2 regions of the Shewanella sp. SP1S1-7 genome follow, and region 1 is predicted to be linked to the other one. Evidence: predicted binding sites of a transcription regulator. Region 1 holds the regulator's gene; the other holds the start of a gene.

Region 1 (15,616 bases):
TTGAGTTTGCGATTGTTTCGGCACTATGGCGTTTTACATACTTAATCCCTTGCCACAGCATGAGCCCAGCAAACACGGCTGCCATCGAAAACCACTGCAGCGCATAACCCCAATGTTTTTGCGCCGATAGTGGGAAGGGCTGCCAAGGATGTGGCAAGGCGAGGGCGGGTAGCTCATCCGGTTGCAGCACTGCATCGAGTAAAGGGTGGCCTAACAGCTGCGCCATTTCCGGTATATTCAAATTCTGAAAGCGAATACTTGTCCCCGTTTCTGCCATTAAAGCCTGGCTCAAGGGATTGATTTGCTTTTGATAAAGCCGACCTTCGATATTCAATTCACCGCTAAGTGGGCTGATGTGGGGCAACTCATCACGGTGGGTACTGGCCGCGACAAAACCTAATTCGACCAGTAACCAAGGTTGACCCGCAGTCACTTGCAGGGGCTGAAAGGCTAAATAGCCCACTTGGCCCTGATAGATTTGATTATCCAGCAGCCATATTTGCGAGCTCGCGGGTATGGCGTGCACTTGCAGTCGATAACCTGTTACGCCTTCCTTATCGATTTTGAGTTGGAGCTGCTCAAAACTTAATGGCAGCAAGGATTGTCTTGCCTCCATTTGGGCTAACAGCATGGTTTTTTCTTCGCCGCGGGCTAATTGCCATAGACCCAACTTGACCAACATCACGAATACAGCCACAGTCAAGATCAGTAAAAAAACCGTTAATTTATTCAGCAGAACATAAGGATATTGCATGAATACCCTATTCATTTTTAAATTGGTCTTAGTTCTGCTGTTGCTGTTCATCATTTTTAATCTAGGTAGGGCCTTGTTTATTATGGTTAAAGGTGACGATAAAGTGCCTATGAGCCGTTATCTTGGTCGCCGGGTGATTTTCTCGGTACTCGTTATTCTGTTGCTGCTGGTGGCCTTAGGGACTGGGTTAATCAGCCCCAATCCCACGCCTTACTAAAGCCTTAAAGTACGTAGACGAAAATAAACAAACACAGCCAGACCACATCGACAAAGTGCCAATACCAACTCCCCGCTTGGAAAGCAAAATGCTTATCCGCGCTAAAGTGACCCTTCAACACTCTGAAAAACAACACTAATAAAAACAGAGTGCCGAGCGAGACATGCATGCCGTGAAAGCCAGTTAAGAGGAAGAAGGTATTGCCATAAACCCCTGAGGTCAGGGTGAGCCCCATTTCATGGTAGGCATGCATATATTCTTCGGCCTGCAAGGCAAGGAAACCCATACCCAAAAGAATGGTGATCCCGAGCCATAGTGTGATGGCCGAGCGCTTGCCTTTCTCTAGGCTGACATGGGCAAAATGTAAGGTGACTGAGGAGGTCAGCAGCACGATAGTGTTGATTAACGGCAGGCCATTCCACGGCATCGCTTCGGTTTTGGTGCCATCTGGCGTAGTGAGCAACGGCCAAACGGCTTCGAATTGTGGCCAGAGTACTTCGTGGGTCATGGCATTATTGGAGGCGCCACCGAGCCAAGGCACTGCGACCATACGGGCATAAAATAACGCACCAAAAAATGCGCCGAAGAACATCACTTCTGAAAAAATAAACCAGCTCATGCCTTGGCGAAAGGATCTATCCATTTGGTGCGAATAAAGCCCAGTCATAGATTCGTTGATCACGGTTCTAAACCAGCCAACCAGCATAAAGAGGATTACGGCGATACCCGCTAGCAGGATATAACCGCCACCCGATGCGCCCGATTTTAGTTGATGGACAAAGTGCCCTGCACCCAAGGCGATTAGAAACAATCCTATAGCGCCAATGATGGGCCAAGCACTTTGGGCGGGAACATAGTAATTTTCATGTTTTGTGGTCATTTTGCAGCTCCTTGCTCTATGGCAGACGCTAACTGCTTGTCGGTAATGTCGTAGAGGGTGTAAGAGAGGGTCAGAGTGTGGATGGATTCAGGTAACTGAGGATCCACAAAGAAAATGAGCGGCAACTCAGCGCTGGTCGAAGCCGCTAAGTGCTGTTGATTAAAGCAAAAACATTCCGTTTTATTAAAATATGCTGCACCTTGGCCGGGTGATATTGAAGGTATCGCCTGACCGACCGTGGCTTTGTCTGACACATTGCGTGCCAAAAATGCTGTGTGTATCAGTTCGCCGGGGTGAACTTCGAGCCGCTTGGTTTGCGGCTCAAATTTCCACGGCATACCCGTTTGCACTTGGGAGATAAATTCCACTGTGACAACACGACTAGTATCTATGGTTATCGCTTGATAATTACTGGCAGTATTGGAGGTTTTACCGTTAATCCCTAGCTTCTCACACAGCACATCGTATAGCGGCACCAGCGCGAACCCAAAACCAAACATACTAATACAGCCCATGACGAGCATGCTGATAAGCTTTCGATTTGACTTAGGTTTTTCTGGCTGGTGATGGTTCGTCATTTCATTTCACCTCAGGTGGTGTCGTGAAGGAGTGGTAAGGCGCTGGGCTTGGCAATGTCCACTCTAAACCCTCGGAACCTTCCCAAGGTTTAGCGGGGGCTTTCTCGCCGCCACGGATGCACTTGATGACTAACACTAAGAAAATCAATTGCGATAAGCCAAAGGCGAAGCCACCAATCGAGACGATTTGATTAACATCGGCAAATTGAATCGAGTAATCGGGGATACGCCTTGGCATACCAGCTAGCCCAAGGAAGTGCATCGGGAAAAACAGTACGTTGACCGAAATCACCGAACACCAGAAATGCCATTGTCCCAGTCGCTCGTTGTACATGTGCCCCGTCCACTTAGGGAGCCAGTAATAGGCCGCCGCCATGATGGAGAAAATCGCCCCAGTCACGAGCACGTAATGGAAATGCGCCACCACAAAATAGGTGTCGTGGTATTGGAAGTCGGCTGGCGTAATGGCGAGCATTAACCCCGAAAACCCGCCAATGGTGAAGAGTATGATAAAGGCCACGGCGAACAACATAGGGGTTTCGAAGCTGAGTGAACCGCGCCACATAGTCGCGACCCAGTTAAACACTTTCACCCCCGTTGGCACCGCAATCAACATAGTGCAATACATGAAGAACAGCTCGGCAAACACTGGCATGCCTGTAGTGAACATGTGGTGCGCCCACACGAGGAACGACAGAATTGCAATACTGGCAGTGGCATAAACCATTGATGCATAGCCAAATAATGGTTTGCGGCTGAAGGCGGGTACTATGGCGGAGATAATGCCAAAGGACGGCAAAATCATGATGTAGACCTCAGGGTGGCCGAAGAACCAGAAAATATGCTGGAACATCACAGGATCGCCACCCCCCGCGGCGTCGAAGAAGCTAGTGCCGAAAAACTTATCGGTCAGCACCATAGTTACAGCGCCCGCGAGGACGGGCATCACAGCGATCAGCAGGAATGCTGTGATAAGCCAAGTCCATACAAATAGCGGTAACTTCATCCATGTCATGCCGGGCGCACGTAAGTTCACTATGGTCACAATCACGTTGATTGCGCCCATAATTGAACTTATCCCCATGATATGAATAGAGAACACGAAGAGTGCCGTGCTATCGGGGCTATAAGTGGTTGATAGTGGCGCGTAGAAGGTCCAACCAAAGTTAGGCCCGCCGCCTTCCATAAACAGTGAGCTGAGCAAAATGGTAAAGGCGAAGGGTAAGATCCAAAAACTCCAGTTATTCATCCGTGGCAGCGCCATATCGGGCGCCCCAATCATCATAGGGATCAGCCAGTTGGCGAGCCCAGTAAAGGCTGGCATCACGGCGCCGAACACCATAATCAGCCCATGGACTGTGGTCATTTGGTTGAAAAAATTGGGCTCGACCAATTGTAATCCGGGCTGAAACAGTTCAGCGCGGATCACCATGGCCATAGCGCCACCGGTTAAAAACATAATGAAGCTGAACCATAAATACAAAGTGCCTATGTCTTTATGGTTGGTGGTTAGCACCCAGCGCATGATGCCCTTTGGCGCACCATGATGATGGTCATCATGGGCTGCGGTTTGATCTTGAGTCATTGTGCTCATCATAATCCCCTACTGTCCATGGCTTGCGATATCAGCAGGTTGCACTGTATCGCCGGTATTGTTGCCCCAAGCATTGCGCTCATAGGTAATGACTGCTGCGAGTTGCTGTGGGCTGAGTTGTTTGCCAAATGCTTGCATAGCCGTGCCTGTTTTGCCGTGCATCACAATATCGAGATGATTGGCGACGGGCCCAGTGGCGATAGCACTGCCAGCGAGGGCGGGGAAGGCGGGTGGTATGCCAGCTCCCGTCAACTGATGGCAGGCCGCACAAGTGGTGGTGTAGACAGTTTCACCTTCGGCCATCAGTGCCTCATGGGTGAGAGTGGGGAGGCTCGCCGGATCCACTATGGTTGCGGAGTCGACAACTGCTGCGGGCTCAGTTGTAGGTGCGGGAGTTGGGGTCGTATTGGCTGGTGCGGTAGCAGGTGCCTGTGTGCCTGCACTACCGTTCATGTGCTCGTTGACGTCTTTGGCCTGTACAGCATCGCCAGTATTATTGCCCCAAGCATTACGCTCATAGGTAATCACAGCGGCAATTTCTTGTGCAGTCAATTGCTTACTAAAGGCTTGCATAGCCGTACCCGTTTTACCGTTGAGCACAATTTCAAGGTGGCCGCTGAGCGGTCCCGTTGCTATCGGACTGCCTTTGAGGTGTGGGAATACGCCTTGTAACCCCTCGCCATTGGGCTGGTGGCAGGCTGCGCAGTGCCCGAGGTAAACTTGCTCACCTTGGGTCATCAGATCATCTTTGCTAAGGGTCTGTGATAAAGCGGCTTGAGCGGCTTCTGCCGCCGCGCCTGCGGCTTGTTTCTGCTCCGTCACCCAAGCTTCAAACTCGGCTTCGGGTATGGCTTGCACTACGATCGGCATAAAACCATGGTCTTTACCGCAAAGTTCGGCGCATTGACCACGGTAAATACCGGGTTTGTCGATGCGAGTCCAAGCCTCATTGATAAATCCTGGGTTGGCATCTTTCTTCACGGCAAAAGCAGGTACCCACCATGAATGGATGACATCTTCAGAGGTCATCAAAAAGCGGATTTTGCGATTTATCGGCAGAACGAGCGGCTTATCGACCTCCAATAGGTAGTGTTCACCCTTGGTTTCGGTACCGTCGATTTGTGCTCTAGGGGTTGCGAGTATGCTGTAAAAATCAATGTCTTGATCGAAATAGCTGTAATGCCATTTCCATTGGGAACCCGTGACTTTAACGGTCAGATCGGCGTCGCTGGGATCTTCCATCGCAATTAAGGTTTTTGTCGCAGGAATCGCCATTAAGATCAAAATGATAAATGGCAGAATCGTCCAAGCGATTTCAACTTTAGTGCTTTCGTGAAAGTGGGACGCGACAGCGCCTTTGGATTTTCTGTGGTTGATCATGGCGTAAATCATCACGACAAAGACCACAAGGCCAATGGCGCAGCAGATATACAAGATGGTCATGTGCAAGTGATAAACCTTGCCACTGATCTCGGTTACGCCAGGGGTCATGTTGAACCGCATGTCCGCGGCGGCCAACGGTGGTGCGAATAACACCACGAGTAAACAATACAACAATTGCTTCACAAGACTTCTCCTCTGCCAATTGCGAATAGCAACTACAAAGAAGAGCAACACAGTAAGTCTCAACTCTATGCAAACTCTTCAGTTCCCAAAAAAGCTTTTTTGACTTCAACGTGCGTTGGCGGCTGTTACTTTTAATTAAGTATTATTACTGCTGGTATTAGCCACGCTGGCACATACGACTGAAATAAATCTGTTCTCTATTTTTAGTGGCATTTTGAACTCGATTACGGCTCGATTTATTTGCCACGGGCGGCGATATATCATCGCCGACTAAACCAACCATACTTGCTGTTTAAATATTGATCAAGATCACTTATTTATCTAATTGTCTGAAAAATTGCCAAAAAAAAGCCTCACATTCATAGGCGAGGCGGCTTTCAAGGTAAAAAATTAAATGAATATTTAATGTACAGCGCTAAAAAAAGATTGTTGGCCGAAGAGGCTACCTTGCTCAATGCGTACGTCGCCATGTAAGTGACTGTTTACGTCTTCTAGCACTATGCCCATGGCGCGGGCACTTTTAGCGACAATTTGCAGGCGACGATTATCGCGTGCATCTAATGATTGGGTCCAAGTAATAACCGCACTGGACGTACCACTTGTTAAGGCTTTTTCCATCGCCCACAGGGTTTCCACTTCATCTTTCGCGTGCACCAGCAAGACTCTATCCATACGCACGCCTGCATTGGCGAGCATTTGTTTGTAGCCAATACTCGGCGGGTTGATGAGCACTAACCAACGGCCCTGTTGGCTTAACTGGGCGAGTTGCGCGCTCAGATGGATTAATTCTTGGCGACCTTGAGTCTTCGTTGGCATGCAGGCGATAGGTGCATGGTGCCAGTCATAGTCGGCATCACGGACTTCATCGAGCCACAAGCCCGGGTGGCGGGGTGCATTGCCAAGTAGTTTGTTCATAGCCAATCTCCATTACGGATCACACCGACGGCGAGTCCTTCAATTGTTAAACTTTGATAGCCTAAATCCACTTTAATCGGGGAATAGTCTTCATTTTCGGCGTGTAGATAGACCACATTACCTTTTTTTTCGAAACGTTTAACAGTGACATCGTCGTCGACTCTAGCGACAACCACTTGACCATTTCTAGCTTGTTGTACTTTATGAACTGCCAGCAAATCTCCTTCGAGAATGCCAATATTCTTCATGCTGTCGCCTTTAACCCGCAGTAAAAAATCGGCGGCGGGATGGAACATGCTTGGGTCGACTTGGTAGTACTGTTCAACATGTTCTTGGGCGAGAATAGGTTCGCCAGCAGCTACTTGACCGATAAGCGGTAAACCTGTTTCAGTTACTTCTTCGACTTCCGCAGTCAGACGAATGCCCCGCGATGTGCCTGGCATGATCTCAATGCAGCCCTTTTTCGCCAACGCTTTAAGATGCTCTTCAGCCGCATTGGCGCTCTTAAAACCTAAACGGGTCGCGATTTCTGCCCGTGTGGGTGGCATGCCAGTATCGGCAATATTTCGTTTAATTAGCTCTAAAATTTCAGCTTGGCGTGGCGTCAAAGGTCTCATGGTATTTCCTGTTTTTCTATACAGTTACTGTTAGTATATACAGTATTATTTGCAGCGCAAGTATTAACCACTTTTTAGCTATGTTGGAGAGAATTAGCGAATATTACCCATAGTCTGGTATTCTACCGGGCTAGTAAACGTACTTAATTGCATAAGAATAATGCCTAAACACGACTCTCTTTGGTTGAAATCATTACGCTGGATCCAAAAACACTTAGTGCACACTATTGTTGTGCCTCAGGATCCCTTTGCCGATCTGAATCTGGATGCCTCCAGACCCCTTGCTTATGTGATGAAAACGGAATCGCTGAGTGACATCGCTGCCCTGAGCGAAATTACGGCTAAGTTAGGACTGCCGAGCCCCTATGAGCCTTTAGTGGCAAACGGTGTGATTGCGCCTCGGGTTGTCTGCCTTCAAGGGCGTAAGCCGCTGTTTGGCGAGCGTGCCGGTAACGAGCCTTTCCTCGAATGCTTTATGCGTTTGTTGGCCGTGCATAAGGAACGCCCTGAATTAGACATTCAACTGGTGCCCGTGAGCCTGTATTGGGGCCGGACGCCAGGGAAAGAAGACGACACTATGAAGGCGGCTGTGTTTGAGCGGGAAAACCCGACTTGGCTGCGCAAGTGCTTGATGATTTTGTTCTTAGGTCGACATAACTTCGTACAATTTTCGAATGCGGTATCCCTGCGATACATGGCCGACGAACACGGCACTGACATGGGGATCGCTCATAAGTTAGCGCGGGTCGCGCGGGTGCATTTCCGTCGTCAACGTAAGGTGATGACTGGACCTGTGTTGCCAAATCGCCAAGCACTATTTCATTCGTTGCTCAAATCCGAGTCGCTGCGTAAAGCGATTCAAGAAGAAGCGGCCAACAAAAAGATTTCTGAGACCCAAGCGCGCGAGACGGCTATTGAGTACCTTGATGAAATCGCAGCAGATTACTCAGATAGTTTAGTGCGTATTGCTGAGCGTTTTTTAACTTGGTTGTGGAACAAGCTTTACAGCGGGATCAACATTAAAGGCGCCGAGCAAGTTCGCCAGTTGCACCACGATGGTCACGAGATTGTTTATGTGCCTTGTCATCGCAGCCACATGGATTACCTGCTGTTATCGTATATTTTGTACTATCAAGGCATGGTTCCGCCGCACATTGCTGCCGGTATTAACCTCAACTTTTGGCCCGCCGGACCTATGTTCCGTCGCGGTGGTGCCTTCTTTATCCGCCGTAGTTTTAATGGCAACAAGCTGTATACCGCAGTATTCCGTGAATATTTAGATCAACTGTTTGCTAAAGGTTATTCGGTGGAATATTTCTCCGAAGGCGGCCGCTCACGTACGGGGCGTCTATTGGCGCCCAAAACTGGCATGATCGCTATGACGATGAACAGCGTGCTGCGCGGTATCGAGCGTCCAGTCACGCTAGTGCCTGTATATTTAGGCTACGACCATGTGATGGAGGTAGCGACTTACCATAAAGAATTAAGCGGTAAGAAAAAGAAAAAAGAATCTGTGTGGCAAGTGTTTGGCGCGATCCGCAAACTGGGTAATTTCGGCCAAGGTTATGTGAACTTTGGCGAGCCCATTACCCTGCAAAACTTCTTAAATGAGCGTGCGCCAAACTGGCGTAATGAGGTAGCCGATGATCCTGAGCAAAAACCGAGTTGGTTAACGCCAGCGGTAAACGTGCTAGCGAATCGAGTGATGACAAATATCAACGATGCGGCGGCGGCGAGTTCGGTGACCTTGACGAGTTTAGTGTTGCTGGCCACAGATCAAAATGCCTTAGAGCGCAGTCTGTTGGAGCGTCAGCTTGATCTGTATCTGACCCTACTCAAAAAAGTGCCTTACACTACTTATACTTCGGTTGCCGAAGGTGATGGTAAGCATTTAGTGCAGCAAGGTTTAGAGCTGAATAAGTTTGTTGTTTGTGCCGATCCTTTAGGTGAAATCGTGTCTATCGAAGCGAGTCAGGCTGTGTCTATGACTTACTATCGTAACAATATCATTCACTTATTTATTGTGCCGTCATTAATTGCGAGCTGCTTAACGCATAATGAGCAGATCCCGCGTCAGCAAGTGGTGTCAATCGTTGCCGATTTTTATCCGCTACTGAAAGCAGAACTCTTTATGGGCATTAAAGATGTACCTGCCTATGTCAATCAAGTGCTGGATTTCTTCATTGAACAAGGGTTAGTGGTCGAGACTGATACCTTAGCTGTCGTGCCAGAGCACACTAGCCAACTATTATTGTTAGCCAGTTCAGTAAGCGAGACCCTGCAACGCTATGCCATTATTTTCAATCTGTTAGCAAACAGACCTAAGATGGAGCGCTCAGAACTTGAGTCTGAGAGTCATCTACTCGCCCAGCGTTTAGGCGCTTTGCATGGCATTACTGCGCCTGAGTTCTACGATAAGAAACTTTACGGCACCTTGAGCGTTAAGCTCAAAGAATTGGGCTATCTAGCGGATAACCAAGATAAGTCCAATATCAATCGCATACGAGATCAAGCCAATAGCTTATTACGTCCGTCAGTGAAACAAACGATAGTGGCGAGTGTCACCGCGGAGCATACAGTTTAATGGCAAATCATATGAATGCGGCTAAGCATAAGCCCGCAGGTAAGTCCTTGCTCGGCGGCGCCATGATTATTGCTGGCACGACCGTAGGTGCAGGGATGTTTTCTCTGCCCGTGGTCGGTGCAGGTATGTGGTTTGGCTATTCGATTTTAATGTTATTAGGCATTTGGTTTTGCATGTTGATGTCGGGCTTATTGTTGCTCGAAACCAATTTGCATTTCGAACCCGGTGCCAGCTTCGATACTTTAAGCAAGCAAACCTTAGGGCAGTTTTGGCGGATAGTGAACGGCGTTTCTATCGCGTTCGTGCTGTATATTTTGACCTATGCCTATATCAGCGGCGGTGGTTCGATTGTAAACCACAGCTTGCAGGGCATGGGAATTGAGTTACCGCAAAGTGTTGCTGGGCTGGTGTTTGCCATAGTGTTGGCGAGTATTGTATTGATCAGCACTAAGGCCGTGGATCGCATTACCACGATTATGCTCGGCGGTATGATCATTACCTTCTTCCTTGCTATTGGCAATTTACTGATCGAAATCGATGTGACTAAGTTGCTCGAACCCGATGGTAATAATAGCTTTTCACCTTATCTGTGGGCGGCGCTACCCTTTGGTCTTGCCAGCTTTGGCTACCATGGTAACGTTCCCAGCTTAGTGAAGTATTACGGCAAAGATTCCACCACCATTATCAAGGCGATTTTCGTCGGCACCTTTATCGCGCTGGTGATTTATGCCTGTTGGTTAGTGGCGACTATGGGCAATATTCCCCGCAGCCAGTTTATCGATATTATTGGTCAAGGCGGCAATATGGGGGTCTTGGTGGGCGCTTTGTCCGAGGTGATGGCAAGTAGCTGGTTGAACAGTATGTTGACCCTGTTTGCTAACTTGGCCGTGGCTTCATCTTTCTTAGGGGTGACCTTAGGTCTGTTTGATTATCTCGCCGACTTGTTTGGTTTTGACGATTCGCGCTCGGGCCGGATGAAAACCGCGTTAGTGACCTTTGTGCCGCCAACGATTTTAGGATTACTGTTCCCCGACGGCTTTTTAGTGGCGATTGGCTTTGCGGCATTAGCGGCGACAGTGTGGGCGGTAATCGTCCCGGCGCTGATGGCCTATAAATCGCGGCAGTTATTCCCCGAGAGCACAGGTTTTAGAGTGATAGGCGGTACGCCGCTGATTATTCTTGTGGTGTTATTTGGCATAGTCACGGGTGCTTGTCATCTGCTCGCGATGGCAAATTTACTGCCGCAATATTCCTAATTTGTTTCGATGATTTAAGCCCTCTGCGTGAGGGCTTTTTTGTATTTAGCGATTGAGTTTTAATCCTGCAGATCTTTTTTATCCCGACACTGGACAGAAGCCCGAACTCAGGCTTAACTCGAATGATTGTAAAAACGAAGGAGCCAATGATGAAAATTACTCAGTACGCACAAGGACATGCATGTTGGGTTGAACTCGCAAGCCACGATTGGCAAGCTGCTAAGGCATTCTACCAAGCGTTATTTGGTTGGGACTCAGTTGACATGCCGATCCCAGAAGGTCATTTTTCGCTATTCAATTTAGCGGGGGATGATTTAGGTGCCATGTACCAAATCCCCGAGTCAGAGTCGCAGATCCCTAGCCATTGGCGTGTCTACTTTGCCGTTGATGATATGGATGCCAGCATTGCAGCGATTCAAGCGGCGGGTGGCCAAGTGCACATGGGGCCGCATATTGTCGCTGATGCGGGCGTGATGGCGCAGGTGAGCGATCCACAAGGCGCACGTTTTGCGCTGTGGCAAGCGAAGAATCATATCGGTGCTCGCCGTCAGGGTGAACTCAATACCCTTTGCTGGGTTGAGCTGGCTTGTAGAGAGCCACGCGCTGAGGAAGCCTTTTACTGCAAAATATTCCCTTGGACTAACTCGCCCAGCGACATGCCGGACATCGAATATTCTGAGTGGCAAGTTGATGGTCAATCCATCGGCGGTATGATGACCATAATGCCCGAATGGGGCGATATCTCTCCCCATTGGCTGCTTTATTTTGCCGTAGCCGATTGCGATGCATTTGCAGAAAAAGCCCAAGCGTTAGGCGCGCAAGTGTGTATTTCGCCCAGTGATATCCCCGATGTGGGTCGATTCTCTGTGATAGCTGATGCCCAAGGTGCCACCTTTGCGGTGATCGAGCTTAATCAGATGTAAGGCCATATTTAGGACGAGTCATATTTAAGATTAAAAACGGCGACACTCAGTCGCCGTTTTTATTCGTCTAACCATTTGTTTAATTAGCATTATCAATCATGATTGTCTCAGGGCAGGAGCCTCTGCCTGCCTTGTTAGCTTTGGCGAGTAGGCTAGGCAAGGAGTCTGAGGCTTTAATGACCTCGGGCAAGTTAATGCGGACTTCACTCAGTAATCCCTTGCCACATTCTAGGCTCATTTTAGCGTGAGCACCTTGACCGAAACTGCTATCAAAACTTTGGTTTAACTCACTTTTACTGACACTCTTACCTATGTTGTCATGAATAAATTTTTGTACCCATGCCGAGGCATTGACCGCTTGGGTCAGCTGGGTTGCCAATAAAAAGTACTCGTTAGGGTCTTGGCTACGGCAAGTGCCGTGTTTCCACCATTCGTGGCGTTCTAAACAGGTGCCATATTGGGCGCTTGGCATGACTTCTTCTAAATTTTTGCGCACCGATGAATTCAGTTCAAGCTCAGGATAAGTACAGAAATCATTCGGTTGCAGTTTGACTGTGCTGCAATAGCCATAACGTGTGCCGCATTGTTGTTTATTCGGCCACAGTCCGTGCAGGCTGAAGTGTTGCCACTGGCTCGATTCAGGCGTTTGGCTGAGGGCGCGGCATTCGGCTTTGCGGCGGCCATAGAGTTCACAAAAGGTACTTTGCCAGCTTAAGGCCAGCACGTTGGCGTCAAATTCACCGCCGATTTGGCATTGATCTCCTTGGCGTTTCTCTGGTGTGCCATGCTCTTTAAGGCTATCTCGGCTTTTGGCTTTAATGTCCGATGCTGTAGTGGTTTGCGCCGGTTCTACCGCTGTTGCAGGTGTCGATACATTACTGCCTGCTATATTAGACAGATACTGACCACAATCGCCACTAATCCACCGCATGGGAGACTTCACTGCGTTGGTGCGTACTCGTAGCCAGTCAGGTTTAGCGCTGTTGCCGAGGATTTCGAGTACCGGATAGCGCTCACCAATATTGCTCTGCCATTGGTCCGGGTTAGTCTGTTTATTTTTCGATTGAAAGAGCTCACAGCGTTTGTCGGCAATAAACTCGCCGCTAGCGGGCGCGGCAAAGGCAGGTGCTGCTGAAATGATTAGCGCAGCGCATAAACCGAACGCCGCAAATAACGTACGCGATAGGCTTTTAAGGGAAAGTGCTTGCGGCCATATCCGGCTGATGGTCATACAAAATGGCTTAATCATGTGATGGAATCCTTTCTGCTGCAGTAAGTCGTGTCAATCCTGTGGTGCGCTAAGTTAATGGTACACATAAGCGTTATAAACTAAGAGGCTTATTTTACTCAGAGTGATGTGTAGCACGGCTGCTAAATTAGATTTTTAATCTGATTGAATGAAAAATCCCCTCAAACCCTAATAGCTTGAGGGGATTTTTATGGGTGCTCTCTTGCCGTTAACTTACGTGCGCAGCATCTTTGTTTAATTTACGCGAGTAAATCAGTAGATAGAGTGCAGGCAGGACAAACAGCGACAGTATGGGCGCTGTGACCATACCGCCTACCATAGGTGCGGCGATTTTTTGCATTACATCGTTACCCGAACCTGCGCCCCACATAATGGGCAATAGGCCGAAGAAGATGGTTGCCACTGTCATCGCTTTTGGGCGGATCCGCATAACGGCGCCTTCAATCAAGGCTTCTTTCAAGTCATTGACGCTGTGGTAATTATCTTTTTCTTGCCTGTGTTTGATGGCGTTATTGAGGTACACCAACATCACCACTCCAAACTCGGCGGCGACACCCGCTAAGGCAATCATACCGACAGCGACGGCCACTGAGATGTTGTAATCCAGCAGATACAACAACCAAGTGCTGCCGACCAATGCGAAGGGGAGGCTTAGCATAATAATGCTGGCCTGAATGGTGGAGCCGAAGGTCATCATCAGCAGGATGAAGATGACGGCTAACGCCATAGGGATCACTTGTTTAAGCTTAGCATCGACCCTTTGCATATATTCGTACTGACCCGCAAAGCTATAGCTGTAACGGGGTGGGACGACGAGTTCGGTATCTAAGGCAGTTTTCGCGGTGGCAATATACTCACCGATAGAGGTGCCCTCGATATCGATAAACACCCAAGAGATTAAGCGGCCATTCTCGCTCTTTAACATAGGCGCGCCATCGTTAATTTCGATGTCGGCCAAGTTACGTAGCGGCAGATAATGCCCCGACTTAGTGATCACGGGCAGCTCGCGCAGCTTCTCAATATTGTCGCGCAGTTCACGGGGATAACGCAGGTTGATTGGATAACGTTCGGCGCCTTGTACCGACTCGCCAATGTCCATACCGCCGATGGCGTAACGCACCACATCTTGAATATCCTGCAACGTCATACCGTAACGTGCGGCTACATCCAGTTTCGGACTGATATCGATATAACGCCCGCCGCCACTTCGCTCAGCATAAGCCGACTTAGTGTGCGGTACTTTGCTTAAGATAGCTTCAATCTTAGTGCCAATGCTTTGCAGTTCGTTGACATCGGCCCCAGTGATCTTAATGCCGACAGGGGTTTTGATCCCCGTCGAGAGCATGTCGATTCGGGTTTTGATGGGTTGCACCCAAGCATTGGTGAGTCCAGGTACTTTTACGGTTTGCTGTAGCTGGGCAATGATGCCATCTAAGGTCATGCCTTCACGCCATTCATCATGGGGTTTAAGCATGATAGTGGTTTCAAGCATGGTCAGCGGCGCGGGATCGGTCGCGGTTTCGGCGCGGCCTACTTTGCCAAACACGCGGGCCACTTCGGGCACGGTTTTGATCAAGCGGTCGGTTTGCTGCAACACTTCGGCGGCCTTGCTGGCACTGATGCCGGGCAATGCCGTTGGCATGTAGAGCAAATCGCCTTCTTCGAGTGCGGGCATAAACTCGCTGCCCATGCGGGTCATAGGATACCAAGCGCTGGCCAGCGCGATTAACGCTAACATCAGGGTGACTTTAGGGAATTTCAGCACCAGTTTTAGTGAAGGTTGGTAAAGCGCGATCAAGAAACGGCTGATGGGATTGCTGCGTTCGCTGGGGATTTTGCCGCGAATAAAGTAACCCATCAAAATCGGCACTAAGGTAATGGATAAAAAGGCCGCCGCTGCCATGGCGAAGGTTTTAGTGTAGGCCAATGGCGCGAATAATCGACCTTCCTGCGCCTCGAGTGCAAACACAGGTACAAAGCTTAAGGTGATAATAATCAATGAGAAAAATAACGCAGGGCCGACTTCAATCGACGCTTCGGTGACTATGCGCCAATGCTCTTTCGTATCGGGTTCGCGCTCATGTTTCGCTTTAAAATGCTCTAAATGTTTGTGCAAGTTTTCGATCATCACAATCGCGCCATCCACCACGGCGCCGATGGCAATGGCGATGCCACCAAGGCTCATGATATTGGCGTTAACACCCATCTTGTTCATCACGATAAAGGCGATAAGGATGGATAGCGGCAGGGTGATCACGGCCACGAGTGTGGAGCGCGCATGCAGTAAAAACAGCAAACAGACTAAGCCGACCACCAACATTTCTTCGACGACCTTGCTAAACAAGTTGTCGACGGACTTAAGGATCAAGTGAGATCTGTCATAGGTTGGGATAATCTCAACCCCATCGGGCAGGCCGGCTTTGAGTTCTTCGAGTTTTGCTTTCACCGCATCAATTGTCGCTAAGGCGTTTTCGCCGTAACGC
Region 2 (15,616 bases), on a different contig from region 1:
GATGACCTGTGGGCCGAAGCCATGGGCGATCAGGAAGAGGATATTGTTGAGGAGAAACCTAAATCTGACAATATTCTTGAGGAAGCCGATCTCGATGCGCTATTAGCGGGCCTAGGTTCAGAAGACAACACTGAAGCTGAAGACGATTTAAGTGAATTAGAACGAAACTTTGCTAGCTATTTAGCTGAAGAAGACGACGTTGAAGTAGAAGATACTCAAGCTGCCAATGAAGCCGTCGCCGATGACGATGATCTCGATGCCTTACTTGCCGAGTTTAGTGTTCCTGCTGAAGATCCAGAAACGGCAAAAGAACCTGCAACAGAATCTATTGATTCTGACGATGAAGATCTCAGTGCCGCCATCGCCGCAGAACTCGATGATGAGCTAGATGATGAACTGGGCGGAGAAGAGGTTGATGATATCGATGCCCTATTGGCCGATTTCGATAAACCAACGCCAGCCGCTGAACCTGAAGTCGAGTCTGATATTGGCGCTGAAATTGCTGCCGAGTTAGATGCCGAACTTGATGAGCTGGGCGTAGAAGATACCGACGACATCGATGCCTTGTTAGCAGATTTCGATAAACCAGTAGAACCTGAAGTTGAGCCTGATCTTGGCGCTGAAATTGCCGCCGAGTTAGACGCAGAGCTGGATGAGCTTGGCGTAGAAGACACTGACGATATCGATGCGCTGTTAGCGGATTTTGATAAACCAGCTGAACCCGAAGCAGAGCCTGATCTGGGTGCTGAGATTGCCGCCGAGTTAGATGCAGAGCTTGATGAGCTTGGCGTAGAAGACACTGACGATATCGATGCGCTGTTAGCCGATTTCGATAAACCAGCAGAACCCGAAGCTGAACCTGATCTTGGTGCTGAAATCGCTGCCGAGTTAGACGATGAACTGGATGAATTAGGCGTAGATGAATCCGATGATATTGATTCGTTGCTGGCGAGTTTTGATGCTGAGCCTGAAATCAAAGTTGATGCTGAAGACGATGCACAAAACGATACCGCAGATGATGCGAACAGTGCAGAAATTGCCGCAGAGCTAGAAGCTTCGTTACCGGAAGATATCAAGGGCGAAGCGTCAGGCGATGAAGATTTAGATGCGCTGTTAGCTGAATTTGATGTGCCAGAGCAACTCGATGCCGATGAAGATGAATTCGACTTCGATATGGAAACGGCGCAGCTTGATGCGGACGATAACGCCACAGATGAAGACAATTTACTCAAAGGTATTGGTGCGTCTCACTCGATTGACGGCACTGATGATACTTTCTCGTTAGTCGAAGAGTTGGGTGAAGATGATGATTCTGACGCCCTGACTGCGGCAGCAGCCACTTTAGCTGCCGCTACCGCCGCAGCGAGTGTTAAGGAAAAAGAGTCTTCTTTCTTTAATGATTTAAAAGCCAATAAGAACAAAGATCCCCACGTGCTCGATTGGGACTCAGAGCTTGATTTTGCGCCTAAGGCCAAACCTGCTGCGACGCCAGCTGATGCCGCCGCTGAAACGGATGTCGATAATGTCGAGCCTAATGCCGATGCTTCGCTAGTTGATACGCCGGCTCCGGATGATGCGGCTCAAGAGAAGCCGATTAAGGCGACGCGTAACGATGTTGATTTTAGTGAAGATTTTAAACTCGATACCCAAGAGGATGCTGACGATTCTGAGCAAGGCCTCGATTTAAGCGACGATAATGTACTTGCTGCTTTCACGGCCAATACCGATTTTGATGACGATGAAGATGTAATGACGTCGGAAGACAGTTTCTCACTCGTCGATGATCTCACAGTCGACGAAGCGTTAGCAGCACTCGATGCCCAAGAATCGCGTAAAGCGCAGAAGAAGTTGGTTCCTGAGCATGATTTAACGAATTTCCAAAATGAAAACGGCTTTATCGACATCGACAAGTTGTTGAATGATGCCGATGAAGACGGCACTGATACCGATTTGTATTCGGAAGTCGACGTGGAAATGAGTGATGTCGGAGCCTTAATCGGTGACGCCGCTATGATTGATGTCGATGATGAAGAAAACTCAGTCAACGCTAAGCTGGATTTAGCCCGCGCTTATATCGAAATTGACGACAGCGACAGCGCCAAAGCTCTGCTCAAAGAAGTGCAAATTGATGGTAATGAGCGCCAGCAAGATGAAGCCGGACGTTTACTCAAAGAGATGAGTTAATCCCGATTGAGAGAGTTTCAACCTAACGGCGCCTTCAGCGCCGTTTTTTTTATGGGCTGCTGTGATAAAATGCGCCGCTAAATCAATTGTGAGGAAAAGTGGATGCGGATTGCATTAGGTATTGAATATGACGGCAATGGTTATTTTGGCTGGCAACGTCAGGCCGAAGTCGATTCAGTACAAGGGCAATTAGAACGGGCGCTGTCGATAGTGGCCAACGAGCCTATCGGCGTCTTCTGCGCTGGCCGTACCGACGCGGGCGTGCATGCCACGGGACAAGTGGTTCATTTTGAAACCAATGCCATTCGTAATGAAGGCGCATGGACCTTAGGGGTGAATGCCAATTTGCCCGATAATATTGCCGTGCGTTGGGTTAAAGAAGTCGATGACAGTTTTCACGCACGCTTTTCAGCAACTGCCAGACGCTACCGTTACGTGATTTATAATTATAATTTCCGTCCAGGCATTTTGCGTCACGGTGTCAGCCATTATCACGGCGATATCGATGCCGATAGAATGCACCAAGCGGCGCAGGCACTCTTAGGCGAGCAAGATTTTACCAGCTTTCGCGCAGTCCAGTGTCAGTCGAAAACGCCGTTTCGTAATGTACATTGCGTCAATGTCACGCGCCAAGGCATGTATGTGATTGTCGATATCGCCGCTAACGCCTTTTTACACCACATGGTGCGCAATATCGTCGGTTCATTATTAGAAATCGGTTTAGGCAATCAGTCGCTGACATGGATGGGTGATTTGCTCGCCTTAAAAGACAGAAATCAAGCCGCAGCGACGGCTAAACCCCATGGGCTTTATTTAGTCGATGTGACTTATCCAGAACAATATCAATTGCCTAAACTCGCCCTTGGGCCATTATTCATGTTGGATTGAAAAGTTCTTATTTGAGAGATAATCGAATACGAGGATGTACGGACATGCTAACAGCGCCAGCGTCAAATGCAGCATTGGAACAGTGGTTGGATTATTTGTTATCCATACATCCAACCGAAATCGATATGGGATTAACCCGAGTTTCTAAGGTCGCGCAAACCCTTGGCCTATTAGATTTAGGCCAAAGCAAAATAGTCACAGTCGCTGGCACAAATGGTAAAGGTACAACTTGCGCCATGCTGGAAAATATTCTGCGATTATCGGGTTTGACTGTGGGCGTATACAGCTCGCCGCACATGCTGAAATATAACGAGCGAGTGCGTATTAATGGCAGCGACGCCAGTGATAGCGCCTTTGTCGCCGCCTTTGAGCAAATTGAAGCGGCGCGCGCCGAGATTTCCCTGACCTTTTTTGAATACGCTACGCTTGCGGGCCTGATACTGTTTAAAGCCGCTAAGCTTGATGTAGTCATCTTAGAAGTCGGTTTAGGTGGACGGTTAGATGCCACCAATATTATCGATGCCGATATCAGCGTGGTGACGTCGGTCGATTTAGATCATGAAAGTTATCTGGGGAATACCCGTGAACTTGTCGGCCGTGAAAAGGCGGGTATTTTCCGTCACGGTAAAGCTGCGATTGTTGGCGAGCCCAACTTGCCGCATACCGTCAATGATGTTGCCAATGAGGTTGGCGCCATTTTGTATCGCGTCGGCAACGAATTCAGTTATCAAGTCCATGGTAGTTTGTGGGACTTTCAAGGCCAAGTGCTCAAACTGCACGATTTAGCGTTACCGACCTTGCCGCTACCTAATGCGGCGACTGTATTGGCCGTAATTGAACAGGGTTGGCCGGATATCGCGCCCGCTATTATTGCCCAGGGCATTAGCACGGCTCGGTTAACCGGTCGATTAGAGCGGGTGAGTGAGCAGCCGTTAGTACTACTCGATGTGGCGCATAATCCCCATGCGGCGCGTTTTTTGGTGCAGCAATTAGCGCCAATGGTCGTAGGTAAACGCGTGTTTGCCCTTTGTGGCATGTTGAAGGATAAAGATATCGCAGGCGTGTTGCCTGTGATCCATCCTCTGGTCGACACTTGGTATTTAGTGAGCCTTCATGGTGAGCGTGGCGCGAGTTCTGCCATGCTGCGCAAAACCTTAGCACCTGAGGCCAGCGCATTTGAGTTTGAGGGCATAGCTGAGGGATGGTCGGCATTAAAAGCGCAAATTAACCCAGATGATGTGGTAATTGTGTTTGGCTCCTTTTACACTGTGGCAGGTTTTAAGTCTCAATTTATGCAGGAAGTCCGTTTTGTCTAGCCAGTTTCATAATCGTTTAGTCGGCACTGTGGTGCTGGTTGCGCTTGGAGTGATTTTTTTGCCGGATATTTTGGATGGCAAGAAAGATCGCCAAGAAGAGCAGTTTTCCGAAATTCCTTTGCGTCCGACTGTGATTGAGCAGCAAAAAGCCGACGATGATATGTTTGAAGTCTTGTCGGCCGAAGATGCTGCTGCGCTGAGTGGGGCTGATGTTGCCTTAGCTGAGACAGGCAATAACGCCGACAGTGACAAGTCAGCTGCCATCGCTAAGCAAGACGTTAAGGCGGACGTTAAACCCGAGGTGAAAAAGCCAGAGGTTAAGCAAGCAGAAGTTAAAAAGCCGGAAGCGAAACCAGAACCTAAAAAAGAGCCACCTAAGGCGACGGTAAAAACGGAGCCCGCTAAAAAAGCTGAGACTAAAGCGCCAACCGTCGCTAAGACTGAAAAGCCCAAAGCAGAAACGCCAAAAGCCAGTACTGCCAGCCGTGACAGCTTAAAAAGTGGCTTTACCTTACAGCTCGGCAGTTTTAACAATGCAACCAATGTTAAAGCCTTGATTGCACAGCTACGTAAGAGTGGTTTTAAAGCGTACACTATCCCTGAAAATCCTAAAGATGGCGTATTAACCAAAGTGTTTGTCGGGCCAGATGTGTCTGAGGCAAAGCTGAAGAAAATACAAGTTGAGGTGGAAAACCTCACGCGTCTTAAGGGCTGGATTGTTCCTTTTAATCCCTTAGAATCTTAATGGTGATATAAGATCCGCGACTGAAAATGATTTATTTACCTCTCTAGGGGTGAGAATCGTTTCAGTCTCTGGTAGAATCGCGCCGTCTTAAAGCCCATGTCGGAAAGCCATCTCAATGGTTTGGATTGATTACGCTATCATATTCGTCATCGGATTATCGACTCTCATCAGTCTAATCCGCGGATTCGCCAAAGAAGCCATGTCCTTAGTGGTATGGTTCGCGGCTTTCTTTGTTGCCAGCCAATTTTACCAAGATCTTGCCGTTCACTTAACTCAAATGAACGATGAGATGCTGCGTAATGGCGTTTCTATTGCCATCCTCTTTATTACCACTTTGGTACTCGGCGCCTTAGTTAACTATATTCTCGGACAACTTGTTGTCAAAACCGGATTATCTGGCACTGATAGGCTCTTGGGCCTGTGTTTTGGTGCTATTCGAGGCGCGCTAATTGTGAGCGCCTTGCTGTTTTTTATGGATGCTTTCACAGGTTCACCCAACACCCAATGGTGGAAGGACTCTGTGCTAGTGCCCGAATTTGGCGTTGTCATTCAATGGTTTTTTAACTATTTGGAAAACACCTCCAGCTTTGTACCCAAACTATAAGAAAGAAAATAAAATAATCCTAAGTGATAGAACATCTTACAATGAGGAAGCTTACCCATGTGTGGTATCGTCGGAATAGTTGGCCAATCATCGGTTAATCAGACCATTTATGATGCACTGACAGTGTTGCAGCACAGAGGTCAGGATGCGGCAGGTATTGTGACCATTGATCGTGGTGCTTTCAGACTACGTAAAGCCAATGGTTTGGTTAAAGACGTTTTTGAAGTCAAACATATGCAACGCCTACAAGGTAATGCTGGTATTGGCCATGTGCGTTATCCAACTGCGGGCAGTTCAAGCGCATCTGAAGCGCAGCCTTTCTATGTTAACTCGCCATTTGGGATCTCATTAGCCCATAACGGTAACTTAACCAACACAGTCGAATTAGCCGAAGGGCTGATCAAAAAACGTCGCCACGTGAACACCACTTCGGATTCTGAAGTCTTGTTAAACCTGTTGGCCGACGAACTGCAAAAAACCACGAGTTTGACCCTGACGTCGGAAGAAGTGTTCGATGCGGTCGCTAACGTACACCAACAAGCTCGTGGCGCCTACGCGGTTGTTGCCATGATTATTGGTCAAGGCTTAGTCGCGTTCCGTGACCCATTTGGTATTCGTCCTTTGGTATTAGGTAAGCACGAAACTGCCACTGGCACTGAGTACATGGTGGCTTCTGAAAGTGTGGCACTCGATGCAGTTGGCTTTGAAGTGATGCGTGATGTAGCACCGGGTGAAGCGATTTATGTGTCAATTGACGGTCAGCTGTATACCCGTCAATGTGCAGCCGAGCCTAGCTATGCACCTTGTATCTTCGAATTCGTTTATTTTGCCCGTCCAGATTCGACGATCGACAAAGTGTCTGTATATGCAAGTCGCGTCAACATGGGCGCTAAGCTTGGCGAGAAGATTAAGAAGGAATGGTACGATCACGATATCGACGTGGTTATTCCTATTCCTGAAACCTCTTGCGATATCGCGCTGGAAATTGCCCGTTGCATGGACTTACCGTACCGCCAAGGTTTTGTGAAAAACCGTTATATTGGCCGTACCTTCATCATGCCGGGTCAACAGGAGCGCAAGAAGTCAGTGCGTCGTAAGTTGAATGCCATTAACACTGAGTTCAAAGGCAAAAATGTCCTGTTGGTGGACGACTCTATCGTTCGCGGTACGACCTCAGAGCAAATCATCGAAATGGCCCGTGAAGCAGGTGCTAAGAAAGTGTACTTTGCCTCTGCCGCACCGGAAATTCGTTTCCCGAACGTGTACGGTATTGATATGCCAACATCGAATGAGCTTATTGCACACGGTCGTGATGCCGATGAAATCGCCAAGTTAATTGGTGCTGATGGCATTATTTTCCAAGACTTACCTGATTTAATCGAAGCGGTAAGAATGGAAAATCCAGCGATTAAGCGTTTCGAAACCTCTGTTTTCGATGGTCATTACATCACTAACGATGTAGATCAAGCGTATTTAGATCACTTGACGCAACTGCGTAATGACGATGCTAAAGCGGATCGTAACAAAGATATCGGTACTAATTTAGAGCTGCATAACGTTTGTCACCCATAAGGTGAAACGTTAGGCGGATAAAAAGCCAGTGATAATGTCACTGGCTTTTTTTTAGCTTTTTTTAGCTTTTTTTTAGCTTTTTTATGGCTTTTTTATAGAGCGTTAACCGCCACTTGGGAAAGGTGTCGCGATTGGGCTAGGGGAAACTTCTATGAGTGTTTGTTCTCGACATCCGCGAACTCAATCCATTGTTGGAGCAGCGAGGCTACTGATCTTTTCAGCCATAGGTTAGTTGGCTCATCCCCAGATCCACAGCAGCATCCACACCCCGAATAAGCTGCTTAAGCTATGGCGGGTGACTTGATGTTTTAGCAGTAGCGATAAACTCACCGCAATGGGTATCACTAACATGAATCCCCAAGCTAAAGGCATGTCGATGATTTTCATTTGTCCCAGCCAAGTGCTGGTGAGCATACTTATCGCGAGTAACATCAGGCTATGAAATAACAGTAACTGATTGAATCTTAATATCAATGCTGGACTGGTTGTCATCGTCTGCCGCGCATTTGTTGCAAATTGTCTCATAGCCACTCCTCTAAATTTCAGTGTATCTTAGTAGTTGTTGAGAACTATTCGCAATTGAATTTACACTTGAGTTTTGGTATATAAGCTCGGTTTGTCACAGAAATTTGCACTCAACGGGCGTTTGGGCTAAATTATACTGTAATTATATCCAGTGCTTGGTGTTTGTATGATCCTCTATATCGCTGAAAAACCTAGCCTAGGGCGGGCCATTGCCGATGTATTGCCTAAACCCCATAAAAAAGGCGATGGATTTATCGAAGCCGCCAATGGCGATTGCGTGTCTTGGTGTGTCGGTCACTTGCTCGAACAAGCGCAGCCCGATGCCTATAATCCCGAATTTAAGTCGTGGAAATTCGAGCACTTGCCAATAGTGCCGGACAAGTGGCAACTAAAACCTAAGGCCGCAACCCGCAGTCAACTCACAGTGCTAAAACGATTAGTCAAACAAGCCAATACGCTGGTTAATGCGGGCGATCCCGACCGTGAAGGGCAGTTACTGGTGGATGAAGTGATTGCTTATCTTGGGGTGACAGGGGACAAACTACATCAAACTCAGCGTTTACTGATCAGCGACTTAAACCCACAAGCCGTAAAACGGGCGTTAACTCAGCTACGCAGTAATCGCGAGTTTATTCCTTTGTCCACATCGGCCTTAGCCCGTAGCCGCGCCGATTGGCTTTACGGCATGAATATGACGCGTGCGTATACCATCCAAGGTAAAAAGGTCGGCTATCAAGGCGTGTTGTCCGTTGGGCGTGTACAAACGCCTTTACTCGGGCTAGTGGTGCGCCGTGATGAAGAGATTGCCAATTTTCAATCTAAACCTTTCTATGAAGTGCTAGCGCATTTGGCGACCGAAAAGCAAGAAACCTTCAGTGCTAAGTGGCAACCCAGCGAAGCTTGCCAGCCATACATGGATGAAGAAGGGCGAGTACTAGCCAGAGGGTTAGCGCAAAATGTGGTGAGTCGCATCAGTGATAAACCCGCTTTAGTGACTCAATTAGTGGCTAAGGACAAGAAACAGAATCCGCCTTTGCCCTACAGCTTATCCGCGCTGCAGATTGATGCAGCAAAACGGTTTGGCATGAGTGCTAAGGACGTGCTCGATACCTGCCAGAGTCTGTATGAACGCCATAAGCTCATTACCTATCCTCGCTCCGACAGCCGTTATTTGCCCGTCGAGCAACATAGCTTAGCGTCGTCGGTTCTTAAGGCGATTAGCAGCGGTGCCGCTGAGTTATTGCAAGGCGCCGATGCCCCCGAACCACGGCTTAAATCCAAGGCATGGGATGATAAAAAAGTGGATGCCCACCACGCCATTGTTCCTACCGAGAAGACGGCTAACTTATCCAGCTTGAGTCAGCGTGAGAGGCAGTTATATCTTCATGTTGCCCGCCAGTACTTAGCCCAGTTTTATCCAGCCTATTGTTACAGTGAAACCACAGTGCAAGTGACAATTGAGGGCGGCTTATTTAATACCAAGGCGCGTCAGGATAAATCCCTCGGCTGGAAGCAACTCTTTGCCCGCCAAGAGCCAAATGGCAGTAAGACCAGTGGCAACACAACGGAAGAAAGCGCGGGTAAGGATGATGAGGAGAATGACGAGTTTATCGGCCAGTTGCCCCCTCTGAAACTAGGGCAGGCTTTGCATTGTACTCGCGGCGAATTGCTTGAAAAAAATACCCAGCCGCCAAAAGCTTTTACCGATGCCACTTTACTCGGTGCTATGACGGGGATCAGCCGTTACGTCACCGACGCTGAGATCCGTAAAATACTCAAAGAAACCGATGGCTTAGGTACTGAAGCCACCCGTGCAGGTATCATCGAATTGCTGTTCAAACGCGGTTTTTTACAACGCTTAGGCAAATCCATTGTCTCTACAGACGTGGGTAAGGGCTTGATTAACAGCTTGCCCGCGAGTGCGACTACGCCGGATATGACAGCCCTGTGGGAAGCCAGCCTGAACGGCATTTGCCATAAAGAAACCTCCTATCAAGCCTTTATGCAACCGCTGCTAGGCACTTTATCCACGCTTATCCAAAATGCAGGAGCACAACTACCAACCGCGCTTAATGGTTTACAAGGTCAAGGTTATCGTAAAACGGCTGGGAGTAAATCTGGTTATCGCAAGTCGCCTTACCGCAAAGCCTCTAGCTCGACAAAACGCACTGGCACGGCAAGTACCGCTAAAACAAGTACAACGACAAGTAGCAGTGCGAAAAAGTCGAGTGCGAGTTCAGGGACTCGGAGTCGAACACGCAAAGTGGCTGCTGAGGTTTGATAGGCACGGGTGTCATTGGTTTTAGGGGCATTTCCGGCCATTAATACCAATCGTATTAAATATCTGTTCATTCAGCGGGAGTTTAACGCGCTTTAGACAAGGCGAAGGCTTGAAGGCATAGTGGTGCTCTGTCGAAAGCTTTGAACGCAGTATAAAGCGCTTTGAAACCCGCCCTTTGGGAGCCACACAGGCATCCCACTCCGGTGTTACATTGACTTAAAAGGGAATAACCATTTTTGCGTCAATGCGCCTTGGATTGAGATGCCTGTGAGGCTCTGAACTGATTAGATATTTAATGTGATTGGTATAACAATGGCGCGAAATAGCCCTAAATTTTGGCAAAAAAAAGAGTAAACCAAAACGGTTTACTCATACGGAAATAGGTCGTTGAAACTTGCCAAAATCACTCAATAGATGAGGAGCAGGTTTATAATGTCAGCGTTAACTTAATTAGCCCTTAAAATTAACCTTTATCTTAAGGTGTCGCCTCGGTTTAAGCTGATGAGCTTATCCAGTATGTGCTCACCATCCATGCGAATGCCGTTGTGTTCATATTCTGATGTTAGCCAATACTTTAGCCTGCCGACCTGTTGCGCGGTTTCAAGGCTGTATTGCATCTCGACAAACATATCTTCACTGTAAATGGCCGCGGCAACGGGGACGCGGTTTTGCGCCAGTTGTTCAAGATTATACAGTGCAGGCCAATTTGATTTATGGGCAAGGATTTCAGCTGCGGCTTTAAGGGGCACTAAGTGACTGAATTGGTCAAACATCCAAGGGTAAATCATCTCGCCGGTAAATAAAAAAGGCTTACCTTGCTGATAGTTAAATGCGGGGAATTGTTGTCTTACCCTGTGCGCCGCCCATTGTGAAGCTGTGTGCTGGCAGTAGATCGCCTCATGCAGCAGGGCAAAAATCGGGTTAGTGTTGTAGTCGAGCATTTGACCGAAATGATTTAAAAATAACGGGTTAACGACTGTCCCAGAAGCTGTGTTGATTAAGGCTTGCTCAAGTAAATAATAAACCGATTCAGGTCCTTGCTCCATGCCGATATTAATACCCAGCAGCTGCAACATTTCAACCGTGAGGCGTTCTCCCGTGGCTAAATACACTTCATTTTCAAGCAAGTGTTTGGCTAAGCGAGTGGCTAAATGTTGGGCATCGTGGAAGCGTTGGAAAAATTGTTTATTCTTCGCCAGTACGCGTTGATAAGTCGCAAGATAGACATCATCGGCGCTGCGGGTTAATGACGGTATGCCACCTGTGATATAGGCTTCGTTAACACCTTGAGGGGCGGCGCTTAAATAATGCAACACGCAAAATCCGCCGAAACTTTGGCCGAGAATTGCCCATTTATCGGCGGGGCAAAGTTGGGCGCGAATCGTCTCGGCATCACGAATGATATTGTCAGCCCTGAAATGGCTCAGATACTCAGCTTGAGCTGCTGGCTCTAAGTGTTGCAGGCTTTGATAATTAATTGGTGTTGATAAGCCTGTGCCGCGTTGATCGAGTAATAACACCCGATATTCTTTTAATGCGCGGCGGATCCAGCCGCTGTTGCTGGCGGGGCGCATGGCCGCAAATCCGGGGCCGCCTTGGAAAAACACGATATAAGGTAGCTTTTTATCTTTGTTTTCTGGGCTACAGAGTTCTCTGGCAAACACTTGGATTTGCTCTGCAATCGGATTTTGATAGTTGAGGGGCAAGGTAAAAGTATGTTTCTTCGCCAGCACTCCGGCGAGAATAATATCGGGTTTCATCAAACAACCTTAATGGCAGAGGATCATGTTATTGTGATTGGCAGATTGTATACCCAAATAACCTGAAGATGCAGCAACCTAGGCTAGTTGAAACTCGTATCTTCAACTACCTTGGGTATAGACCAAATAGTTTATGCTACAAGCTAGGATTATTTGATTAGCTTTTGGTGAAGATCAATTTTTCCATTATAAATTTGAGCCATGATGAGTTTCTTAGCGTAATCTATCGCTTATGGATAACACGAGATTGAAGCTATGAAGTATCAGATTATTCCAGTGACACCTTTTCAGCAAAATTGCAGCCTGATCTGGTGTGAAAAAACCAAACGAGCTGCGGTCGTGGATCCTGGGGGAAACATTGACAGAATACAAAACGAAGTGACGAAACTTGGACTCGTCCTCGACAAAATTATTCTTACCCATGGGCATATCGATCATGTCGGTGGGGCTAAAGCCTTAGCGCAAGCCGCCAATGTGCCGATTATTGGCCCGCATATCGCCGATAAATTCTGGATTGAAAACTTACCTAAGCAAAGCCAAAACTTCGGTTTTCCCCATTGCGATGCCTTTGAACCGGATCAATATCTGCAGGATGGCGACAACGTGCAAGTGGGTGAACAAAGTTTGTCAGTGCTGCATTGCCCTGGGCATACGCCGGGACACATTGCCCTTTTCTCTGCCCAATCTAAATTGGCGTGGGTAGGTGATATTTTGTTTAGAAGTTCAATCGGTCGCACCGATTTTCCTCAATCAAATCATCATGATTTAATTCACTCGATCACCGAAAAACTGTGGCCCTTGGGTGTCGACGTCGAATTTATTCCGGGGCATGGTCCTATGTCGACCTTTGGTGAAGAGCGCGAGCATAATCCCTTTGTCGCGGATCAACTTTTACTCTAAGTGTCATGTCATTAAGAACTGTTTGATTTGTGAGCGATAATCGCTCGCAAATCAAACGATTATTTCCATTGATTGTCCCACTTTTACCGATGTTTTCTGATTTTCCTTCTAGACTTAAAGCAGTTCTTCCGTCTATTGGGGTAAGTATGAAAACAAAAACCATGATGAGTGTGGTATTTTCGACCATAGTCGCGAGTGCCGTGATTTCTGCGGCACTGAGCTTCAATGTGAAGTCTAAAATCGATCTCTTTAATGATGCCGCCAGCATCCGATATCAGTCCTATCAACTTGCCGATGAATTAAGGCAAGGTTCCGATGACTTAACACGTCTCGCCCGTACCTACGCCGTCACAGGTGATGAAAAATACGAAAAAATGTATATGGATATTTTGGCTATCCGTAATGGTGAGAAACCCAGACCCGAAAAATATCATCAGATTTATTGGGATTTGGTGCTGAGTTATGGCGATAAGCCAAAGCCAGACGGCGCGAGAATTGCTATAAAAGAGCAAATGAAGTCCCTCGGTTTTTCCGATGAAGAATTTCGTTACCTCGAACAAGCCCAAAAAAACTCAGATGCGTTAGTCGCCCTCGAAGTGAAAGCCATGAATGCCGTCAAAGGTATATTTATGGACTCCAACACCCAAACCTACACGATAAAAGGCGAGCCTAACTTAACCATGGCGAGGGAATTATTACATAGCGACCAATACCATAGAGAAAAAGCCAAGATCATGCAGCCGATTGATGAGTTCTTTACGGCGTTGGATAAACGTACCGATGGTGAAGTTAATGGTCGTCTCGACTCCTTACATGCGGCATTAAACTGGTCTCAGTTCGTATTGTTCATCGTGATTCTTGCGGCCGTTGGTGGATTCATTATCGTTAAGAGCCGGATTGTGACTCCCTTAGTGCAGACCTGTAGTGAGTTGCTCGACATTCAGCGATCTAAAAATCTTGCGCGGCGGATCTCTGTCACCACTCAGGGAGAGATTGGCGAAATCGTTAATCAAATCAACTTGTTTATCTCTTCCCTTGCCAGTTCCTTATCGACAACGGATGGTATTGCAAAAGAGGTCGCTGATTTAGCGAAGCAAACCAAGGCATCCATTCAAGTTTCGCGTGAAAGCTCAAATCGGGTGGCGAGAGAACTGGATGCCAGCGCCAGTGCGATGGAAGAAATGACCACGACCTTAGTGCATGTGAGTGAGAGCACGTCGAACGCTGAAAGTCGCGCCGCTGAAAATGAAGCGCATGTTACTGTGGGTAAACAGACGGTATCGGAAGCGTTGAAAGCCATGTCGGTATTGGAAACTGAGTTTACCAATACTCAAGACTCTATGTCGCATTTAGTGAACGAAAGCACCCAAGTTAGTAATGTGTTGAGTGTGATTAAGGCGATTGCAGAGCAGACGAATTTGCTGGCACTGAATGCCGCGATTGAAGCCGCAAGGGCCGGTGAGCAAGGGCGAGGTTTCGCTGTGGTGGCCGATGAGGTTAGATCATTAGCCCAGCGTACCCAAGATTCCACCAAGGAAATCGACGATATTGTCGCAAGCCTTCAAAGTCGTACGAATCAAGTGGGTACATCTGTGACTCAAGCCGCGACGCTTATGCAAAAGGCGGGGGTAGAGCTGCAACGTATCGTGGCAGTATTTGAGGATATTCGTCACAGTACCGAAGCGATTCATGGGATCAATACTCAGGTTGCCGCTTCAACTGAGGAACAGTCCTTGGTTTCTAAAGAAATCGCTTCGAGTATGATGGTGATCCGCGATAATTCCCGTGAAGTATCACAGATTATCGAGCAGATAGAATCGACCTCTATTAGCCTAGATAATCAATCCCAGATACTGCGCACTAAGGCGGGGGAATATCAGTTTTAGATGAGATGTGGTTGATTTACGAACGAACGCCACTCAAGACATGGACGTCAATCCTTCCTCTTCGAATCCTCCCCTGAACATATTTTCTGCTTCGACACTTTTTGACATCTATTACTCCTTTCAATACGTACACGCCTTTGCTAACTTGGTTGCCCAAGTGTTTAATACCGAGCGTTTGGCGATGCTTTTTTATCGACAAATGAAACTCGCATCAAACCTTGATAACAAAATAGACGTCGATAGCTGTGATATTCATCAGCGATCTTAACCAGCGATTTTTTAGTTTTGACAGTTTGTAGTTTCGACGGTTATTTGTTTCGATAGTGTCGACAGTAAAAAGTGCATTAAGTCTTTTCAAATATCCCTAACCCAATGGAGTCCTTGCGGATGGATCACCAAATCGAAGATTTACTAGAGCATTGGTTACCGCTGGCGGATGACGCTTGGGTGCTTGCGGTGATCACCCAAATTCAAGGCTCGGCCTATCGCAAACCCGGCGCCATGATGTTGTTTCATGAGTTCGGTCAAGGCGTGGGTATGTTAAGTGGCGGCTGCTTAGAAGCCGATCTCCGCCGCCATGCCCAAAAGGCCATGCAGACAAAGCAAGTCACGTGCGTGACCTATGACGCGAGCGATGAGTCCGATGCCAGCTATCGACTCGGCTGTGGCGGCATAGTAGATATCATGTTGATCCCACTCTTAAAAGAGAATCATGATCTTGGTTTGGTTGAGCTAGTACAGGCATTTCGCCACGGTCGGTCAGGTTTTTATCAATTGCCATTAGTCAAAGCGGGGACGGATGCGCGCCAATATCAAGCCGCTTTCTACCCCGAAGCGTTGACACCGTTCCCCGCCAGCGATTTTGTCCGCACAGGCGTCTTCACCCAAGAGGCGGGAGAATCGCTGATCATTCCGCTGAGACCAAGATTCCACCTTGGCATTTTTGGCGGTGGTA

The links. Region 1 encodes LexA, which represses DNA repair genes until DNA is damaged. Its sites were predicted from a motif close to TACTGTATNNNNATACAGTA; they were not measured.
Region 2: a site for LexA is predicted at 7,969-7,988, ahead of Q4Q49_RS15445 (DNA topoisomerase III). Genes of this name have one in related genera too.

The regions. Positions count from the first base shown of each region.
Region 1 covers NZ_JAUOEU010000004.1:180,605-196,220, forward strand. Annotated here, with positions in the region: gene Q4Q49_RS05295 (SURF1 family protein) at 1-754, opposite strand, end outside; gene Q4Q49_RS05300 (DUF2909 family protein) at 753-971, shown strand; gene Q4Q49_RS05305 (cytochrome c oxidase subunit 3) at 976-1,851, opposite strand; gene Q4Q49_RS05310 (cytochrome c oxidase assembly protein) at 1,848-2,429, opposite strand; gene ctaD (cytochrome c oxidase subunit I) at 2,431-4,023, opposite strand; gene coxB (cytochrome c oxidase subunit II) at 4,033-5,589, opposite strand; gene Q4Q49_RS05325 (cell division inhibitor SulA) at 5,992-6,504, opposite strand; gene lexA (transcriptional repressor LexA) at 6,501-7,121, opposite strand; gene plsB (glycerol-3-phosphate 1-O-acyltransferase PlsB) at 7,282-9,705, shown strand; gene mtr (tryptophan permease) at 9,705-10,961, shown strand; gene Q4Q49_RS05345 (VOC family protein) at 11,111-11,884, shown strand; gene Q4Q49_RS05350 (ribonuclease T2) at 11,964-13,133, opposite strand; gene Q4Q49_RS05355 (CusA/CzcA family heavy metal efflux RND transporter) at 13,342-15,616, opposite strand, start outside.
Region 2 covers NZ_JAUOEU010000020.1:73,072-88,687, forward strand. Annotated here, with positions in the region: gene Q4Q49_RS15410 (FimV/HubP family polar landmark protein) at 1-2,184, shown strand, start outside; gene truA (tRNA pseudouridine(38-40) synthase TruA) at 2,287-3,072, shown strand; gene folC (bifunctional tetrahydrofolate synthase/dihydrofolate synthase) at 3,117-4,388, shown strand; gene dedD (cell division protein DedD) at 4,381-5,133, shown strand; gene Q4Q49_RS15430 (CvpA family protein) at 5,249-5,737, shown strand; gene purF (amidophosphoribosyltransferase) at 5,795-7,309, shown strand; gene Q4Q49_RS15440 (hypothetical protein) at 7,547-7,834, opposite strand; gene Q4Q49_RS15445 (DNA topoisomerase III) at 8,001-10,115, shown strand; gene Q4Q49_RS15450 (alpha/beta fold hydrolase) at 10,586-11,875, opposite strand; gene Q4Q49_RS15455 (MBL fold metallo-hydrolase) at 12,131-12,775, shown strand; gene Q4Q49_RS15460 (methyl-accepting chemotaxis protein) at 12,922-14,661, shown strand; gene Q4Q49_RS15465 (XdhC family protein) at 15,049-15,616, shown strand, end outside.